3 regions of the Leclercia pneumoniae genome follow, and region 3 is predicted to be linked to each of the others. Evidence: predicted binding sites of a transcription regulator. Region 3 holds the regulator's gene; each other region holds the start of a gene.

Region 1 (6,513 bases), 2.0 Mb from region 3:
GTTGCTGGAAGAGCATGACCGTCATATTAAAGACCGTTTATTTCGCGTTTTTAAAATCGAGACCTTTGCCCGCCTGCTAAACGACCTGCAAGCTGAAGGGGAAATTGACGCGCAGGAACTAAGTCAAATATTGGCGGAAAAGACCGAAGAAATAAATGAAGCGGGTAATGAAATTTGGCTTAATTTAATTACCTGCGAAAAGGAAACGCCCCTTTTTTATCAACTTGAGGACGAATAAAATGAAAGAAGTTGATAATAACAATGTATATTTGACTTTAGATGATAAAAATAGCGACGAGTTTATCTTAAAGCAGAATCTCGACACGCTTAAAATGATCAAAAATGAAGAGATGGCGCGCATCGCCAAAGAACTGGTATCGATTCCGGCCGCGCTGGTTCGTCTGAAGTGGCATAATCGTCGGGAAATTTATCCCCTGCAGGTCAAAGAAGAGATCTACGGCGCCACTCTCAGCGCCATAATTGAACGCCAGCCCGCGCTGAAAGATAAAATTATGGCCCGACTGGAGAGCAACTATCAGTATCTGCTGGCCCGCGAAACGGCCACCCTGCGCATTACGCGTAAACTTGCTGATGGGGGCTATCGCGCCTCTTGCGTCACTACCGTCGCGCTCGACGAGGAGTATCTGGCAAAGCATCAGCAAAACGACCCTGTCTGACCACCTTTTCTGCGTCACCCACTCGCCCGACTAACGTCTACCGCTTCGCTTCCCGTTGTAAAAAAACTTAAGGATTATCCTGAATATTTCTCAGAGTGCAGTTGATTCTCCTAAGCTTAGATTCTCTCTACGCAAACAAGGAGCGCAGTTATGGCTAAGAATCAAACCGAACTTCAGGACCCAACCACCCAGTACTACACCGGCGAGTATCCGCAGCAGAAGCAGCCTGCGCCGGGCGTTCAGTCGAAAATGGATCCGGTACCCGATTGCGGTGAGCAGAGCTATAAAGGCAGCGGCCGACTTCAGAATCGTAAGGCACTGGTGACAGGGGGCGACTCCGGCATCGGGCGTGCTGCCGCCATTGCTTACGCGCGTGAAGGGGCGGATGTGGCGATTAACTATCTGCCTGCCGAAGAAGAGGATGCGCAGCAAGTTAAGCAGCTGATTGAAGAGGCTGGCCGCAAAGCGGTGCTGTTACCCGGCGATTTGAGCGATGAGAGCTTTGCCCGCTCGCTAGTGCATAAAGCGCATGAGGCGCTGGGCGGACTGGACGTGCTGGCGCTGGTCGCGGGGAAACAGACGGCGGTCGAGGACATTGCCGACCTGACTACCCAACAATTTAAAGAGACCTACGCGGTGAACGTGCTGGCCCTCTTTTACATCACGCAGGAGGCGCTGCCGCTGTTGCCAGCCGGTGCGAGCATCATTACTACCTCCTCTATCCAGGCTTATCAGCCAAGTCCACACCTGTTGGATTACGCCTCTACCAAGGCGGCGATCCTTAACTACAGCCGCGGGCTGGCGAAGCAGGTGGCTGAGAAAGGGATTCGCGTGAACGTGGTGGCACCGGGTCCAATCTGGACAGCGCTGCAGATTTGTGGCGGCCAGCCGCAGGAGAAAATCCCGCAGTTTGGTCAGCAAACGCCGATGAAACGTGCCGGTCAGCCGGCAGAGCTGGCGCCGGTATATGTTTATCTGGCAAGTCAGGAATCTAGCTATGTTACCGCAGAAGTGCATGGGGTATGCGGCGGGGAACATCTGGCATAACCCCTCTGCGGGCTGATGCCCTCACCCCGGCCCTCTCCCACAGGGAGAGGGAGCTGATACGCAAAAAGGCAACTGACGTTGCCTTTTTGTTATGGCTTCTGTGCGGGCTGATGCCCTCACCCCAGCCCTCTCCCACAGGGAGAGGGAGCTGATATGCAAAAAGGCAACTGACGTTGCCTTTTGTTTTGGGTTCTGTGCGGACTGATGCCCTCACCCCAGCCCTCTCCCACGGGGAGAGGAAGCTGATAAGTAAAAAGGCAACTGACGTTGCCTTTTTACTTTTATTTCGCTGCCGTTTTCTCTTCGCCGACCAGACCAATCTTCAGATAACCCGCCTGGTGCAGCGTGTCCATTACCTTCATCATGGTTTCATAGTCGACGGTTTTATCGGCGCGGAAGAAGACCGTCGTGTCTTTCTTGCCCTGCGTCAGCGCGTCGAGCGCCGGGATCACAGACGCATCGGTCACCGGGTCATTGCCCAGGAACATCGATTTATCTGCCTTAACGGACAGGTAGATCGGTTTTTCCGGACGCGGCTGCGGCTGGCTGGAGGAGGCCGGCAGATTCACCTTCACGTCTACCGTCGCCAGCGGCGCAGCAACCATGAAGATAATAAGCAGAACCAGCATAACGTCGATGAACGGCGTTACGTTGATTTCATGCATTTCACCGTTATCGTCCAGATTTTCATTAAGACGCATCGCCATACAATCAACCTACACGCAGTTTCGACGAGGAATGTACCGGCTTAACATTGCTGGCGTTGAGGTCCAGGTCACGGCTTTGCAGCAGCAGAACCTGTGCGGCGACATCGCCCAGCGTGGCTTTGTAGCTGCCAATCATGCGGGCAAAGACGTTATAGATAACCACGGCCGGGATTGCCGCAACCAGACCGATAGCCGTAGCCAGCAGCGCTTCTGCGATACCCGGTGCTACCACCGCCAGGTTAGTGGTCTGGGTTTGAGCGATACCGATAAAGCTGTTCATGATGCCCCAGACGGTACCGAACAGACCTACGAACGGCGAAATCGCCCCGATGGTCGCCAGATAGCCGTTACCGCGTCCCATATGACGGCCCACGGCAGCAACGCGACGTTCCAGGCGGAAACCTGTACGCTCTTTAATACCTTCGTTATCTTCACTGCCTGCAGAGAGTTCCAGCTCGTTCTGAGCTTCATTAACCAGAAGGCTGGTCAGGCTTTTCGCGTGGAAGGCGGAGGTCATATCGCTGGCCTGGTCCAGAGAGCGGGCTTCAGCCAGCTGCTGCTGTTCGCGCTTAAGGCGACGCTTCTGGCTGATGAGCTCCACGCTCTTGCTGAAGAAGATGGCCCAGGTGACAACGGACGCCAGAATCAGGCCGATCATCACAATCTTAACCACGATGTCAGCATGATGGTACATGCCCCAGACGGAGAGGTCCGTCTGCATCAAATTATTACCCACTCTGTATCTCCAGGACGCAAATCACAAATTCTGAGCATAATAATATCAAAATATCTCCGAATTGATAGTAGTTCTCATTAGTATTTGCATACTGCATGAATTTGCCCGTTTTTTCCTTGCGCTTACGCAGGGAAAACTTTCATCGCCCTATTTTAAAAAATTATCTGTTTATTCTTCCAGCAAGAAGGCACACACTTTTACTTTCATGATAGTCTGGACGTCCAGACGTATAAAACAGGTTGCGCGAACATGACAGAGAAGCATCTTGATACCGCCCTCGTTCAGGCGGGACGCAGTAAAAAATATACCCTCGGCTCCGTTAACAGCGTCATTCAGCGCGCCTCCTCTTTAGTCTTCGATACCGTCGAGGCCAAAAAACAGGCCACCCGTAACCGTGCCAACGGTGAGCTGTTTTATGGACGCCGCGGCACCCTGACCCACTTCTCATTGCAGGAAGCCATGTGCGAACTGGAAGGCGGCGCAGGTTGTGCCCTCTTCCCCTGCGGCGCGGCGGCCGTGGCCAACACGATACTGGCGTTTGTCGAACAGGGTGATCACATCCTGATGACCAATACCGCCTACGAGCCGAGTCAGGACTTCTGTACCAAAATTCTGAGCAAGCTGGGAGTGACTACCGACTGGTTTGATCCCTCCATCGGGGCGGGGATTGCGGAACGTATTCAACCGAATACGCGCATCGTATTCCTGGAATCGCCGGGATCCATCACCATGGAAGTACATGATGTTCCCGCCATCGTGAAGGCGGTGCGCAGTAAAGCGCCTGATGCCATTATCATGATTGATAACACCTGGGCGGCGGGAGTGCTGTTTAAGGCCCTGGACTTCGGTATCGATATCTCTATCCAGGCCGCCACGAAATACCTGATTGGACATTCCGACGGCATGATTGGCACGGCAGTCGCCAATGAACGCTGCTGGGCACAGTTGCGCGAAAATGCCTATCTGATGGGGCAGATGGTCGATGCCGATACCGCCTATATGACCAGCCGTGGCCTGCGTACGCTTGCGGTGCGCCTGCGTCAGCACCATGAAAGTAGCCTGTTGGTGGCACAGTGGCTGGCGCGACATCCGCAAGTTGAGCGGGTCAACCATCCGGCACTGCCGGGCAGCGTGGGCCATGAGTTTTGGCAACGTGACTTTACGGGCAGTAGCGGCCTCTTCTCCTTTATATTGAAAAAACGGCTGACTGACGACGAGCTGGCTAACTACCTGGATAACTTTACGCTGTTCAGCATGGCCTACTCCTGGGGCGGCTTTGAATCATTGATCCTGCCAAACCAGCCAGAGCAGATCCAGGCACTGCGGCCCGGCGGCGATGTCGACTTTACCGGCACCCTGATCCGTCTGCACATTGGGCTGGAAAGCGTGGACGATTTAATTGCCGATTTAGCAGCAGGATTCGAGCGCATCGTGTAGAGTGCGGGCTGTAAACGACTCCTGGACCTCTTTTTGCACACCACCAGCAGAAATGTCTGTATTTGTTGCGCCCGGGATCAACCCCCGCGCGCGAAAATGGGAGTACAATAGACCGATACATGCTGTTCCACAGGAAAGTCCATGGCTGTCATCCAGGAAATTATTGCCGCGCTCTGGCAACACGATTTTGCAGCGCTGGCAGACCCGCATATCGTCGGGATTGTCTATTTTGTTATGTTCGCAACGCTGTTTCTCGAAAATGGATTGCTGCCAGCCTCGTTTTTACCCGGTGACAGCCTGCTGCTTCTGGCAGGCGCGCTAATTGGCAAAGGCGTTATGGACTTCGCCCCCACGATGGTGATTTTGACCTCCGCCGCCAGCCTCGGCTGTTGGCTGAGCTATCTGCAAGGTCGCTGGCTGGGCAATACACGGGTTGTGAAGAGTTGGCTGGCGCAGTTGCCACATAAATATCACCAGCGCGCCACCTGCATGTTTGATCGACATGGCCTGCTGGCCTTGCTGGCCGGGCGTTTTCTGGCCTTTGTCCGCACCCTGTTGCCGACGATGGCGGGGATCTCAGGCCTGTCGAATCGCCGTTTCCAGTTCTTTAACTGGTTAAGTGCCCTGCTGTGGGTTGGGGTCGTCACCACCTTTGGCTATGCCCTGAGCATGATTCCATTCGTGAAACGACACGAAGATCAGGTGATGACCTTCCTGATGATTCTGCCTCTGTTTCTTCTGGTGGCGGGCTTAATCGGTACCCTGGTCGTGGTGATCCGCAAAAAATACTGCCGCGCCTGATGTCGCCCTCTCCAACAGGAGAGGGTGTTACATCCCCTGCATCATACGAATTCTGGCCGCATCTTCCCCCGGCGTGACACCAAAATAGCGCTTAAACTCGCGGCTAAATTGCGACGCACTCTCATACCCTACGCGCATCGCCGCCGCGCTGGCTTTCATGCCATCGTGGATCATCATCATCCGCGCCTTATGCAGACGATAGGTTTTTAAATATTGCAGCGGCGAGGTGCTGGTCACCGATTTAAAGTTATGGTGAAACGCCGAAACGCTCATGTTTGCCTCGGCGGCCAGTTGGTCAACGCTCAGGTTTTCGGTGTACTGACTCTCGATCCGTTTTAGCACCCGGCTGATCAGACTAAAGTGCGTCTGACGGCTGACCAGCGCCAGTAACGCGCCGCCGCCCGGCCCCAGCAGCACGTGATACAGAATTTCACGAATGATCTGCTTGCCCAGGATGCGGGCATCCAGCGGGCGCTCCATCACATCCAGCAGACGTTCAATGGCACAGAGGATCTCATCGGTGAGGGTCGCGGAATTGATGCCGCTCGCCGCCATCATCGGACGGAAAAGCGCATCTTCGCCGATATCCATCAATAGCTCCTGCAGCTGCAAAATATCCACGTTCAGGCGAATTCCCGCCAGCGGTACCGCCTCTGTCGCGAAGGTTTCACATTCGAAGGGTAAAGGTACGGTGAGCAGCAGGTACTCGTTGGTGTCGTAACGAAACACGCGCTCGTTGATATAGCCAATTTTATGCCCGGAAAAGAGAAAAACGATGCCTGGCTGATACATCACCGGCGTACGCGTACCGGGTTGCGTCCCGTAAAGCAGACGAACATCGGGCAACAGATGGTTAAGATTATTTTCATTAACTTTCAGTCTGTTAATCTGCGCCGTTAATAGCTGACAGGTCTCCTGACGGTTCATTTTCGCGGGCTCCAGAGGGCGATTTTGATGCTGGCATTGTGCGCATATTTTCGCATTTTCTCCAGCGTGATGTAGAAATGGGCAAGACATCGGCAGGAATGTGCATTGAGAGACGCGCCCCCCCTCTTCACAATGGACACCATCAGGCAGCACTCTGCGCCGCCACGTTTTCCACCCACTT
Region 2 (6,513 bases), 1.7 Mb from region 3:
GGCCGATCTGCTGTGGAACGACCCCTCGCATGACCCGGAAACAGAAGCCGCCAAATTTATCGACGCCGACAAAGGGGTGGCGGATACCAAGGCCGCGCTCGACGGAGCACGCTACATTCTGATGGAGCGTTTTGCCGAAGATGCCGCCCTGCTCGCCAGGGTGCGTGATTATCTCTGGAAGAATGCCCACATTGTTGCCACCGTGGTGGCAGGGAAAGAGGAAGAAGGCGCGAAATTCCGCGACTACTTCGATCACCATGAGCCGATTGCTACCGCCCCTTCTCACCGTGCGCTGGCGATGTTCCGCGGCCGCAACGAAGGTGTGCTGCAACTCTCCCTGAATGCTGACCCGCAGTTTGACGAGCCGCCAAAAGAGAGCCATTGCGAGCAGATCATTGCCGATCACCTCAATCTTCGCCTGAACAACGCCCCGGCGGACAGCTGGCGCAAAAACGTGGTGAGCTGGACCTGGCGCATCAAGATCTTAATGCACCTCGAAACCGAACTGATGGGCACCGTGCGCGAACGCGCGGAAGACGAGGCGATCAACGTCTTCGCCCGTAACCTGCACGACCTGCTGATGGCTGCGCCTGCTGGCCTGCGCGCGACCATGGGTCTCGATCCGGGTCTGCGTACCGGCGTGAAAGTGGCCGTGGTTGACGGCACCGGCAAGCTGGTTGCCACCGATACCATCTATCCACATACCGGCCAGGCCGCGAAAGCCGCCGTTGCGGTGGCCGCCCTGTGCGAGAAATATAACGTCGAGCTGGTGGCGATTGGCAACGGCACGGCGTCGCGTGAAACCGAGCGTTTCTACCTTGACGTGCAGAAGCAGTTCCCGAAAGTGACGGCGCAGAAAGTGATCGTCAGCGAGGCGGGCGCCTCCGTCTATTCCGCATCTGAACTGGCGGCCCAGGAGTTCCCGGATCTGGACGTTTCTCTGCGCGGTGCGGTCTCTATCGCCCGTCGTCTGCAGGATCCGCTGGCGGAGCTGGTGAAGATTGACCCGAAATCCATCGGCGTGGGCCAGTATCAACACGACGTCAGCCAGACGCAGCTGGCGCGTAAGCTGGATGCGGTGGTGGAAGACTGCGTAAACGCCGTTGGCGTAGACCTGAACACCGCCTCGGTTCCTCTCCTGACCCGCGTGGCAGGCTTAACCCGCATGATGGCGCAAAACATCGTCGCCTGGCGTGACGAGAACGGCCAGTTCCAGAATCGTCAGCAGTTACTGAAGGTCAGCCGCCTGGGGCCTAAAGCTTTTGAGCAGTGCGCGGGCTTCCTGCGTATTAACCACGGCGACAACCCGCTCGATGCCTCCACCGTTCACCCGGAAGCCTACCCGGTTGTGGAGCGTATTCTGGCCGCCACCCAGCAGGCGCTGAAAGATCTGATGGGCGACAACAGCGCGCTGCGCAACCTGAAGGCCGTCGATTTCACCGACGAGCAGTTCGGCGTGCCGACGGTCACCGACATCATCAAAGAGCTGGAAAAACCGGGCCGTGACCCGCGTCCTGAATTTAAAACCGCCACCTTTGCCGACGGCGTCGAGACCATGAACGACCTGCTGCCGGGCATGGTGCTGGAAGGCGCGGTAACCAACGTCACCAACTTTGGCGCGTTTGTAGATATTGGCGTCCATCAGGATGGCCTGGTTCACATCTCTTCGCTGGCGGATAAGTTCGTGGAAGACCCGCACACCGTAGTCAAAGCAGGCGACATCGTGAAAGTGAAGGTGCTGGAAGTGGATCTGCAGCGCAAGCGTATTGCCCTGACCATGCGTCTGGATGAGCAGCCGGGCGAGACCAACGCGCGCCGTGGCAACGGCGGCGCTCGCGATCAGCAGCGTCCGGCAGCCAAAGCGGCGAAACCGCGCGGGCGTGACGCACAGCCGGCGGGTAATAGCGCGATGATGGATGCCCTGGCGGCAGCCCTGGGTAAAAAACGCTAAACCTCTCTACCCTCTCCAGCCGGAGAGGGTATTTAATCCTGTAATAGTATTGCTTTATTCCTCACCCTTTATTTCATTCTGAAACCGATTGCACATCCGTTATTAAACTGTAATTTATCACTCCATTAACAAATAAGTCATTTTTCCCACGAATCGAATATTCATTAAATATTGAGCAAGGTCAAACAGCCCGCAAATTAATAGCGCTATGCACATTTCGTCACAGTTTGAATATTGCTGGTAGTAACCATTCTCATTATCATTGCATCTGTTTATTATTTCACCTCAGTGTAAGTAGGCACTATGCAATTCACTCCAGACAGTGCATGGAAGATCACCGGATTCACGCGTGAAATCAGCCCGGCTTATCGACAGAAACTCCTGTCATTGGGCATGTTGCCGGGGTCCTCGTTCCAGGTCGTGCGGGTAGCACCTCTGGGCGATCCCATACATATCGAGACGCGCCGGGTGAACCTGGTGCTGCGCAAAAAAGATCTCGCATTCATTGAAGTCGAAGCCATGCCTCAATAATCCGCCAGCCGTCACCACGAGTTTTGAAAAATGAATAAATTAACCATTGGCTTAATTGGCAATCCAAATTCCGGCAAAACCACATTATTTAATCAATTAACTGGCGCACGTCAGCGCGTGGGAAACTGGGCGGGCGTTACGGTTGAACGAAAAGAGGGACAATTTTCGACGACGGATAATAATGTCACTCTGGTTGACCTGCCGGGTACCTATTCTCTTACCACTATCTCGTCGCAAACCTCGCTCGATGAACAAATAGCTTGTCACTATATTTTGAGCGGCGATGCGGATTTACTGATTAACGTGGTGGATGCCTCTAACCTCGAGCGCAATCTCTATCTGACATTACAGCTGCTGGAGCTTGGGATACCCTGCGTGGTGGCGCTGAACATGCTCGATATTGCGGAGAAACAGAAAGTCCGCATCGATATCGACGCGCTGGCCGCGCGCCTCGGCTGCCCGGTGGTGCCGCTTATCTCTACCCGTGGTCGTGGTATCGATGCCCTGAAGCTGGCCATTGACCGTCACCAGAAAAACAGTGACCTTGAGCTGGTGCATTACCCTCGCCCGCTACTGCGCGAAGCCGATCGGCTGGCGCAATTCATGGACCCGACGATGCCGCAAAAACAGCGCCGCTGGCTTGGTCTGCAGATGCTGGAAGGAGATATCTACAGCCGCGCCTTTGCCGGCAATGCCGCCCAAAAACTGGAGGCGTCGCTGGCCCATCTCAGCGAAGAGCTGGATGACCCGGCCCTGCATATCGCCGATGCCCGCTATCAGAGTATCGCCGCCGTCTGCGAAGTGGTTAGCAATACCCTGACCGCTGAGCCCAGCCGCTTCACCGCTGCGGTAGATCGCATTATCCTCAACCGCTTCCTCGGTCTGCCCGTCTTCCTGCTGGTGATGTATTTGATGTTCTTGCTGGCAATCAACATTGGCGGGGCGCTGCAACCGCTGTTTGACGTCGGCTCGGTGGCAATCTTCATTCACGGTTTGCAATGGCTCGGCTACACCCTGCACTTCCCCGAATGGCTGACCATTTTCCTCGCCCAGGGGATTGGCGGCGGGATCAACACCGTTCTGCCGCTGGTTCCCCAGATTGGCATGATGTATCTGTTCCTCTCCTTCCTGGAGGACTCTGGCTACATGGCCCGCGCGGCTTTTGTGATGGACCGTCTGATGCAGGCGCTGGGTCTGCCGGGCAAATCCTTCGTGCCGCTGATTGTCGGCTTCGGCTGTAACGTCCCGTCGGTGATGGGGGCGCGAACCCTGGATGCGCCACGTGAACGTCTGATGACCATCATGATGGCACCCTTTATGTCCTGCGGCGCGCGTCTGGCGATTTTCGCCGTCTTTGCGGCGGCGTTCTTCGGCCAGCAGGGAGCGCTGGTGGTCTTCTCGCTGTACGTGCTCGGGATTGTGATGGCTATTCTTACCGGCCTGATGCTGAAGCACACCATTATGCGTGGCGAAGCGTCGCCCTTCGTGATGGAGTTGCCGGTCTACCACGTCCCGCACCTGAAAAGCCTGTTGATTCAAACCTGGCAGCGTCTTAAAGGCTTCGTGGTGCGCGCCGGTAAAGTGATCGTGGTGGTCAGTATTTTCCTTAGCGCCCTGAATAGCTTCACCCTCAGCGGAAAAGCGGCCGATAACATCAACGACTCCGCGCTGGCCTCCGTCAGCCGCGTCATCACGCCGCTGTTCAAACCCATCGGTGTGCATGAGGATAACTGGCAGGCCACCGTTGGGCTGTTTACCGGTGCGATGGCTAAAGAGGTGGTCGTCGGAACACTGAACACGCTCTACACTGCCGAAAACATTCAGGAAGAGGCCTTTAACCCGGCGGAATTTCACCTCGGTGACGAGCTGTACAGCGCCGTGGATGAAACCTGGCAGAGCCTGAAAGAGACCTTCAGCCTGAGCGTGCTGGCCAACCCCATCGAAGCCAGCAAAGGCGACGGTGAAATGGCGACCGGCGCCATGGGCGTGATGAGCGAGAAATTTGGCAGCGCCTCGGCCGCCTACAGCTATCTGATCTTCGTTCTGCTCTATATTCCGTGCATCTCGGTTATGGGGGCGATTGCCCGCGAGTCCAGCCGCGGCTGGATGGGCTTCTCCGTACTGTGGGGGCTGAACATCGCGTATTCGCTCTCTACGCTCTTCTATCAGACGGTCAATTTCAGCCAGCATCCGCAGTTCAGCCTGGTCTCTATTCTGGCGGTGGTGTTGTTCAACGTGGTACTGCTTGGCATGCTGCGCCGGGCGCGCAGTCGTGTGGATATTAACCTACTGGCGACACGTAAAACGCCGGCTCACTGCTGCGACAGCCCGGCAGAAAGTTGCCACTAAGGAGCGCAATATGGCATCGATGATTGACGTTCGGGATTTACTGGCGCTCCAGGGAAGAATGGAGGCGAAACAGATCGGTCTTCGTCTGCATACCCCGCAGGCGCTGGTGGATGCCATGCTGCACCGTCTTGAGGCGATGGGTAAAGCAGTACGTATTCAGGAGGAGCGCGAAAATTGCCTCTCCGGCAGCTGTAAAAGTTGCCCCGAAGGGAAAGCCTGCCTCAGAGAGTGGTGGGCACTGCGTTAATCAGGAAGCCGGGCATCACTGCCCGGCTCGCCTCGCTTACTTAAAGACTTCTGCGGTTGCGCGTACGTTTTTCGTATCTTTATTGGCGCTGGTAACCACAAAATATTTTCCGCCCATTTCGTCCGCTTTCTGTGAAAGCTCTTTTTTAGCGTCCATTGGCGCCGTGGTGTCAGACGTTGAAATCTCACCGACTTTGGTCAAATTCATCTCTTTCGCTTTGTCTTTTTCCAGCTCCTGTGCCGCAAAGACGCCAAAAGAAAGTGACCCGATAACCAGAGATGTAACAATACCTGTAACAAGTTTCATAGTCATAACTCCCAAAGAAATTGTTGTTTTGATAGCCGTAGGCAGAACAACCGCAACGACTTCTTGAGTATTGTTGCGGCACGTGACTTTTGCCAGGCGGATTAAAAAACAATCATTCGATGCGTTGACGTAGCGCAATCAGCGCGGCGCAAAATTCGGCGGGATGAGAGACAAACGGCGCATGTGCCGCTTTGGGAATTACCAGCGATTCGCTATCAGGCCATAGCGCATCCAGCAAGGGGACGATCTTGCGCGGTACCAGCCCATCCAGGTAGCCGTAGATCCGCAGATGCGGCATCGCCAGCGCAGCCAGCGGCGCGCGCAGATCGACCGTTTTTAGTATCTCCAGTCCACCGTTCAGCACGCTGACGTCGGGCATTGGCAAAGACAGCACGATGCTTTTGAGCAGGCGCGCATCCTGGCGAGCAGTGTCGGTGCCCATGGTTTGTAGCGCCAGAAAACGCTCTACCGTGCGCTGAAAATCGTCACTCAGCTGTTGCTGGAACCCGGCTAACACCTCGGATTTGATACCCGGCCACCCCTCACGCGCACTAAAGCAAGGCGAGGATGCCACCGTCACCAGCGCCTGAACACGCGTCGGGTGCGTCAGTGCGATCTGGCTCGCCACCAGCCCGCCCAGACTCCAGCCGAGCCAGATCGCGTTTTGCGGCGCCCGTTCCAGAACCTCTTCGGCCATCGCCTCCAGCGTCAGGGCCTGATAGCCGCGGCTGCGGCCGAAACCGGGCAGATCCACCAGGTGCAGGGTAAAGTGCGAGGCGAGTTCCTCGCGAATTGTATTCCATACTTCGGCATTCAGCCCCCATCCGTGCAGCAGCACAAGATGACAATTTCCTGTGCCTACGGTCTGCCACCAAAGACTCTTCATCGCTTACTGTTCTCTTTTATCTACAAGGAGGAGAGCTATGCTAACAGTGCCTGGCTTGTGCTGGCTATGTCGGATGCCCTTAATGCTGAGCCATTGGGGCATCTGCTCAGTCTGTGAGAAAGCCATTACGCCACCGCGTGGATGCTGTCCGCAGTGTGGCTTATCGGCATCCAGCCTTTTTCTGCCGTGCGGACGCTGTCTGCGCAGGCCACCGCCCTGGCAGGCACTGGTGGCAGTCTGTCC
Region 3 (6,513 bases):
CGTGATACCTGGGCCAAAATCGGCGAGTAATCAGGTCAACCACAAACAAACGCCGCTTCTGCGGCGTTTTTTTTTGCTTATCGATCAGGATTTTATTTATTAGCCGCTTTAACCCCTCGCGAAATTAGTGGTCAATGAGCTGCTACTTTTTTTATAAAATAAACTTACTCATTCCCTAAAAAATGTACTTTTAGAAAGATTAAAGATAATAATTATTCTTAACTATCGATTTTTACTTGAATTTATTATGAAAATATCTGGCTTCTGTTGAATGTTTCAAAACACTACTGATTATGTGCACTTCGTCATAATCCTGCATTTTCCTCTCTTAAAAGCATTGATAATTCGCGTCGCGAAAAATAGTCTAAAGGCGGTGGCAATTTCGGGGATATTTCCAGCCACCGTGACCGCAGGTCTTTTTTATTTTTACGCCGCTTAAGGCGTTTTTAAATCGTCAATGAGGAATACATTATGCGTACGTTTAATGGCAAACGTAGTGCGCTGTCGCTGGCTATCGCCGGTATCACAGCCATGTCAGGTTTTGTGGTCGCCCCTCAGGTGCAGGCCGCCGGTTTTATCGATGACTCTACTCTGACGGGCGGCATCTATTACTGGCAGCGCGAGCGCGACCGTAAAGATGTTACCGATGCGGATAAATATAAAACCAACCTTTCTCATTCGACCTGGAACGCCAATCTCGATTTCCAGTCGGGTTATGCGGCCGATATGTTTGGTCTGGATATTGCAGCGTTCACCGCTATTGAAATGGCAGAGAATGGCGACAGCGCCCATCCAAACGAAATTGCCTTCTCAAAAAGTAATAAAGCCTATTCTGAAGACTGGTCCGGCGATAAGAGCGGGATCAGCCTCTATAAAGCCGCGGCGAAATTTAAATATGGCCCGGTCTGGGCGCGTGGCGGTTATATTCAGCCAACCGGTCAGACACTATTAGCCCCGCACTGGAGTTTTATGCCCGGTACCTATCAGGGTGCCGAGGCCGGAGCCAACTTTGATTACGGTGATGCCGGTGCGTTGAGCTTCTCTTACATGTGGACGAACGAATATAAATCGCCGTGGCACATCGAAATGGATAAGTTTTATCAAAATGATAAAACCACCAAAGTGGATTATCTTCACTCCTTCGGCGCGAAATATGACTTCAAAAATAACCTGGTGCTGGAAGCGGCATTTGGCCAGGCGGAAGGCTATATCGATCAGTACTTCGCCAAAGCCAGCTACAAACTGGATATTATCGGCGGCCCACTGACCACCACTTATCAGTTCTACGGTACGCGCGATAAAGTCAGCGACGGCAGCGTTAACGATATTTATGATGGCACCGCATGGCTGCAGGCGCTTACCTTCGGCTACAAGGTAGGGCAGGTGGATTTACGCCTCGAAGGGACCTATGTGAAGGCCGACGGGCAGCAGGGTTACTTCCTGCAACGTATGACGCCAACCTACGCCTCCTCTAATGGTCGACTGGACGTATGGTGGGATAACCGTTCTGACTTCAACGCCGATGGCGAAAAAGCAATCTTCTTTGGCGCTATGTATGATCTGAAAAACTGGAACCTGCCAGGCTGGGCGGTGGGAGCATCTTATGCTTACGCCTGGGATGTAAAACCGGGCGATATGGCGACCCCAGACGCCTATTACGATCCTAACTACCGTCTGAAAGAGTCTGCTTACAGTCTGGACGCGATTTATACCCTGCAGGATGGGCGTGCGAAAGGCACCATGTTTAAGCTGCACTTCACCCAGTACGACAACCACTCCGACATTCCGAGCTACGCTGGTGGCTATGGCAACATCTTCCAGGATGAGCGTGACGTGAAGTTTATGGTTATCGCACCGTTCACCATTTTCTGATGCGCATCGCGCAGACTGGAGCAAAGAGTATGTTGAAAAAAATGGTTCTTGTGGCCGTGCTGGCCTCGGGGCTGGCGGCTTGCGCCCACTCTCCGGCACAGAAAGAGGATTCACGCCTGAAAGAGGCTTACAGCGCCTGTATTAATACGGCGCAAGGCTCCCCGGAAAAACTGGAGGCCTGCCAGAGCGTGCTGAACGTGCTAAGGAAAGAGAAAGCACATGAACAGTTTGCTACGCAGGAGAACGTTCGCGTAATGGATTATCAGGCCTGTATACAGGCGCGTAAAACAGGTAACGATCAGGAAGTGGCAAAACGCTGCGATAAAATCTGGCAGGAAATACGTAACAACAACGCACAGTAAGTGGTTGTTATCATACCCGGTGGCGCATTCATCTGCGGCACCGGTTTTTTTTGCCTTCTGATGGGCAAAAAAAAGCCAACCGTCAGGTTGGCTCAGAGTACGAGAAGTGATTAACGGGCGTCGTGCGCGTGATCGTCTTCGCGGCAATCGCCTTCAGCACAGTGACCATACAGGTAGAGGCTGTGGTTGGTCAGACGAATGCCATGACGAGCGGCGATTTCGCGCTGACGTAATTCGATGGAATCATCACTGAATTCGATCACTTTGCCGCAATCCAGGCAAATCAGGTGATCGTGATGGTGCTGCTGAGTCAGTTCGAAAACAGACTTGCCGCCTTCGAAATTGTGACGGGTTACAATGCCGGCGTCATCAAACTGGTTCAGAACACGATAAACGGTAGCCAGACCAATCTCTTCGCCCATGTCGATAAGACGTTTATATAAGTCTTCCGCACTGACATGATGGTTTACCGGTTCCTGAAGTACTTCCAAAATTTTAAGACGAGGAAGCGTGACTTTCAGCCCGGCCTTCTTTAATGCGGTATTGTTGTCAGTCATGCGGAATCTGTCCTGTTGCTAAACGATTCACTTCAAACAGAGAAGTGACAGAAAATGCAGTTGAGATAATGCGTCTCATTATAGAACTGCCATGCTTAAATGAAAACTGCAAGCCTCAAGCAAAGTATGCTTATAAAAACGTGGTGCTGCCAACAAAGTTGTTATCAAGCTACCCCGTTTGACCTGGATCATTGTACAGGTATGAAAGCAAAAGTTAAAAATTTGTAGCAATTATTTTGATTGATATTACCTATCAATACAGCGCAGCGTCATCGCTGCGCTGTATTGCAATCAGGCATTGATAATGGCGTCGAGCTGCAGCTCTTCACGAATCTGCTTAACCCATTTATCAACGCGCTCTGCGGTCAGCTCTGGCTGACGATCTTCATCGATGGCCAGGCCCACAAAGTTATTATCATCCGCCAGACCTTTAGAGGCTTCGAAGTGATAGCCCGCCGTTGGCCAGTGACCCACGATCACGGCGCCGCGTGGTTCGATGATGTCGCGAATCGTACCCAGGGCATCGCAGAAGTACTCTGCGTAGTCTTCCTGATCCCCACAGCCGAAGAGGGCAACCAGCTTACCGGTGAAGTCTACCTCTTCGAGGGACGGGAAGAAGTCATCCCAGTCACACTGCGCTTCGCCGTAGTACCAGGTCGGGATGCCCAGCAGCAGAATATCGTAGCCTTCCAGATCTTCTTTGCTGCTTTTAGCTATGTCATGAACATCGGCAACGTCTTTACCCAACTGTTTTTGAATGTTTTTTGCGATGTTTTCCGTGTTACCGGTGTCGCTGCCGAAAAAAATGCCGATGATAGCCATGAGTAAAATAACCTCTTGAAACTTAATAGTATGGTGGCGCAAATTGTCCACGGATAAGGGCAATCATAGCAGAACAGAGAAGCCTGCGGAAACTGCTATCGCGCAGGACTGCACTCTGTGCTACATGAAAACAAGAAGAAGGGGATTTTTCTGACTTAGGCTTTGCCGTGCAGCTGTTCCAGCTGCAGCATCAGCATCTCTTCGATAAGTTCGCTACGGCTCATCTCCCGGGCCGCGGCCAGTTCGTTCAGGGCATCTACGGCGTCAGCGTTCAATTTTAACTCGACGCGTTTAAGCCCACGACTTTTATCGCGTTTAAGTTGGTTGCGCTTATTGATGCGCAGCTGTTCATCGCGCGAAAGCGGATTGGTTTTCGGTCGTCCCGGGCGACGCTCATTCGCGAACAGATCTAGTGTCGTGCGGTCCGTTTGTTCTTTGGCCATGATTTTGAGACTTCGGGGGAAACAAAGACGCCCTGCTAAAGCCCGGGCGATAAGCGCGCCATCATACATCACCGAAAACAGCACGCCAACGACTGGTCGCCCCCAGACGACCGGTCGCTTTCTTTTTAATCAATTTTTTAATCAATTCTCGCCTTCAGCGAGGTAACGACGGATGGCACGTAGCACGGCATCAGGTTTTTCAGCATGAACCCAGTGTCCTGCCCCCGCAATGACATGCGCCCGGGCCTGAGGGAATTGCGCCAGAAGTGCTTCACGGTAAGCCTCGGTAACGTAAGGTGAGTTGCCACCGCAAATAAAGAGCGTCGGATGCGGCCAGACCGGAACGGTCTGCCAGCCCACAATATTGGCATATTGATCCCACAACACAGCAACATCGAAGCGCCAGGCGCCATCAATAAAGGATTTCAGCAAGAACTGCACCACCCCCTCTTCATCGAGATGCTGGCGCATAATCGCAGCGGCCTGCTGGCGTGTCGTCACCGCTGCGTCCGTGACCGCATTGATAGCAGCAAAGATCTCATCATGACGACGTACTTGATAATTAACCGGCGCCACATCAATGACCACCAGCCCCGCAATGCGTTCCGGGGCCAGCGCCGTCAGCGCCATCACCGCTTTGCCGCCCATCGAGTGGCCAATCAATACGGCTTTCTCAATGTTGTGCGCATCCAGCGTGTCCAGCAGATCCTGAGCCATCGCGGCGTAGGTCATTTCAGAGGAACGAGGCGACTGACCGTGGTTACGCATATCCACCTGCAGGATATCGTGATCGGTGACTAAATCCCGCGCCAGCACGCCCAGGTTATCCAGGCTACCAAACAGACCGTGAACCAGAACAACGGGAGAATTATTGTGCGGCGATTGTGCAGATTGCGCTCGGGTATTTAATTTCATGGCAAAGTTCTTTTTTTACGGATGTCAGGTTAGGGTATTATGTTGACCATTCTGCCGCCCGGCTGCAAGGAAACAGTTTAATCTGACTTTTGCCGCCACTCAGGTTTGACGCTATCCGCTGTTGGGTTTAGACCTTATACTCCCAACGACTTGTATTCAGATAAGATATCGCACTGGATTAAGATGAAAACAATCGAAGTTGATGACGAGCTCTATCACTATATTGCCAGCCAGACCCGGCATATCGGCGAGAGCGCGTCCGACATTTTACGGCGCATGCTGAAAGTTTCTAATGCCACCCTGTCTGCCGCTCCGGCCACCAAAGAAGTGCGCCTGCCTTCTGCGCCTGCGCAAGAAAAGCCGAATACCCCGGCAAAAGACAGAGTGCGCGCGATGCGCGAGCTCCTGCTCTCGGACGAATACGCGGAACAAAAGAAAGCCGTCAACCGCTTTATGCTGGTGCTGTCTACACTGTATTCACTGGATAACAAGGCATTCGCTGACGCAACAGAATCTCTGCATGGCCGCACCCGCGTCTACTTCGCGGGCGACGAGCAGACCCTGTTGCAGAATGGCAATCAAACTAAGCCCAAACATGTTCCTGGTACGCCGTACTGGGTCATCACCAATACCAACACGGGACGCAAGCGCAGCATGATCGAACATATCATGCAGTCCATGCAGTTCCCGGCGGAATTGACTGATAAGGTTTGCGGTACAATCTAACCCTTGCATTGGAAGGATCAGGCAATGGCAAATCACACTCGTGCGGGTCAGCCTGCACAACAAAGCGATTTGATTAACGTCGCTCAACTGACATCTCAGTACTATGTGCTGAAGCCTCAGGTGGGCAACGCAGAACACGCAGTGAAGTTTGGTACGTCTGGTCACCGCGGCAGCGCGGCGCGCCACAGTTTTAACGAACCACACATTCTGGCCATTGCCCAGGCCATCGCGGAAGAGCGCGCCAAAAATGGTGTAACCGGTCCATGCTACGTGGGTAAAGACACCCATGCGCTCTCTGAGCCCGCATTTATCTCCGTGCTGGAGGTGCTGGCTGCCAACGGCGTAGACGTGATCGTGCAGGAAAATAACGGCTATACGCCGACCCCTGCCGTCTCCAACGCCATTCTGGTGCATAACAAAAAGGGCGGGGCGCAGGCCGATGGTATCGTCATCACCCCGTCGCATAACCCGCCGGAAGATGGCGGTATCAAATATAACCCACCTAATGGTGGCCCGGCTGACACCAACGTCACCAAAGTGGTGGAAGATCGTGCTAACGCGCTGCTGGCCGATGGTCTGAAAGGCGTGAAGCGTATCTCTCTGGACGCGGCGATGGCCTCTGGCCACGTGAAAGAGCAGGATCTGGTGCAACCCTTCGTTGAAGGGCTGGCGGATATCCTCGATATGGCGGCTATCCAGAAAGCGGGCCTGAAGCTGGGCGTCGATCCGCTCGGCGGCTCCGGTATTGAATACTGGAAACGTATCGCCGAGTTTTACAAGCTGGATCTGACCCTGGTTAACGATCAGGTCGATCAA

Evidence for each region. The regulator Fur, encoded in region 3, represses iron uptake genes when iron is present. The targets are predictions, from matches to a motif close to ATAATAATGAGAACNACTATCAA.
Region 1: the regulator Fur is predicted to act here: its motif matches at 3,229-3,251, upstream of exbB (tol-pal system-associated acyl-CoA thioesterase).
Region 2: the regulator Fur is predicted to act here: its motif matches at 2,192-2,214, upstream of feoA (ferrous iron transporter A).

The regions. Positions count from the first base shown of each region.
Region 1 is NZ_CP071383.1:3,624,553-3,631,065, forward strand. It holds gene JZ655_RS17560 (hypothetical protein) at 1-238, shown strand, start outside; gene JZ655_RS17565 (cytoplasmic protein) at 240-677, shown strand; gene JZ655_RS17570 (SDR family oxidoreductase) at 828-1,724, shown strand; gene exbD (TonB system transport protein ExbD) at 2,006-2,431, opposite strand; gene exbB (tol-pal system-associated acyl-CoA thioesterase) at 2,436-3,167, opposite strand; gene metC (cystathionine beta-lyase) at 3,417-4,604, shown strand; gene yghB (DedA family general envelope maintenance protein YghB) at 4,746-5,405, shown strand; gene JZ655_RS17595 (AraC family transcriptional regulator) at 5,433-6,332, opposite strand.
Region 2 is NZ_CP071383.1:3,972,840-3,979,352, forward strand. It holds gene JZ655_RS19365 (Tex family protein) at 1-1,951, shown strand, start outside; gene feoA (ferrous iron transporter A) at 2,255-2,482, shown strand; gene feoB (Fe(2+) transporter permease subunit FeoB) at 2,513-4,831, shown strand; gene feoC ([Fe-S]-dependent transcriptional repressor FeoC) at 4,842-5,078, shown strand; gene JZ655_RS19385 (YdgH/BhsA/McbA-like domain containing protein) at 5,115-5,384, opposite strand; gene bioH (pimeloyl-ACP methyl ester esterase BioH) at 5,497-6,270, opposite strand; gene gntX (DNA utilization protein GntX) at 6,308-6,513, shown strand, end outside.
Region 3 is NZ_CP071383.1:1,231,759-1,238,271, forward strand. It holds gene glnS (glutamine--tRNA ligase) at 1-30, shown strand, start outside; gene chiP (chitoporin ChiP) at 472-1,872, shown strand; gene chiQ (ChiQ/YbfN family lipoprotein) at 1,905-2,234, shown strand; gene fur (ferric iron uptake transcriptional regulator) at 2,345-2,791, opposite strand; gene fldA (flavodoxin FldA) at 3,083-3,613, opposite strand; gene ybfE (LexA regulated protein) at 3,769-4,056, opposite strand; gene ybfF (esterase) at 4,198-4,971, opposite strand; gene seqA (replication initiation negative regulator SeqA) at 5,155-5,697, shown strand; gene pgm (phosphoglucomutase (alpha-D-glucose-1,6-bisphosphate-dependent)) at 5,722-6,513, shown strand, end outside.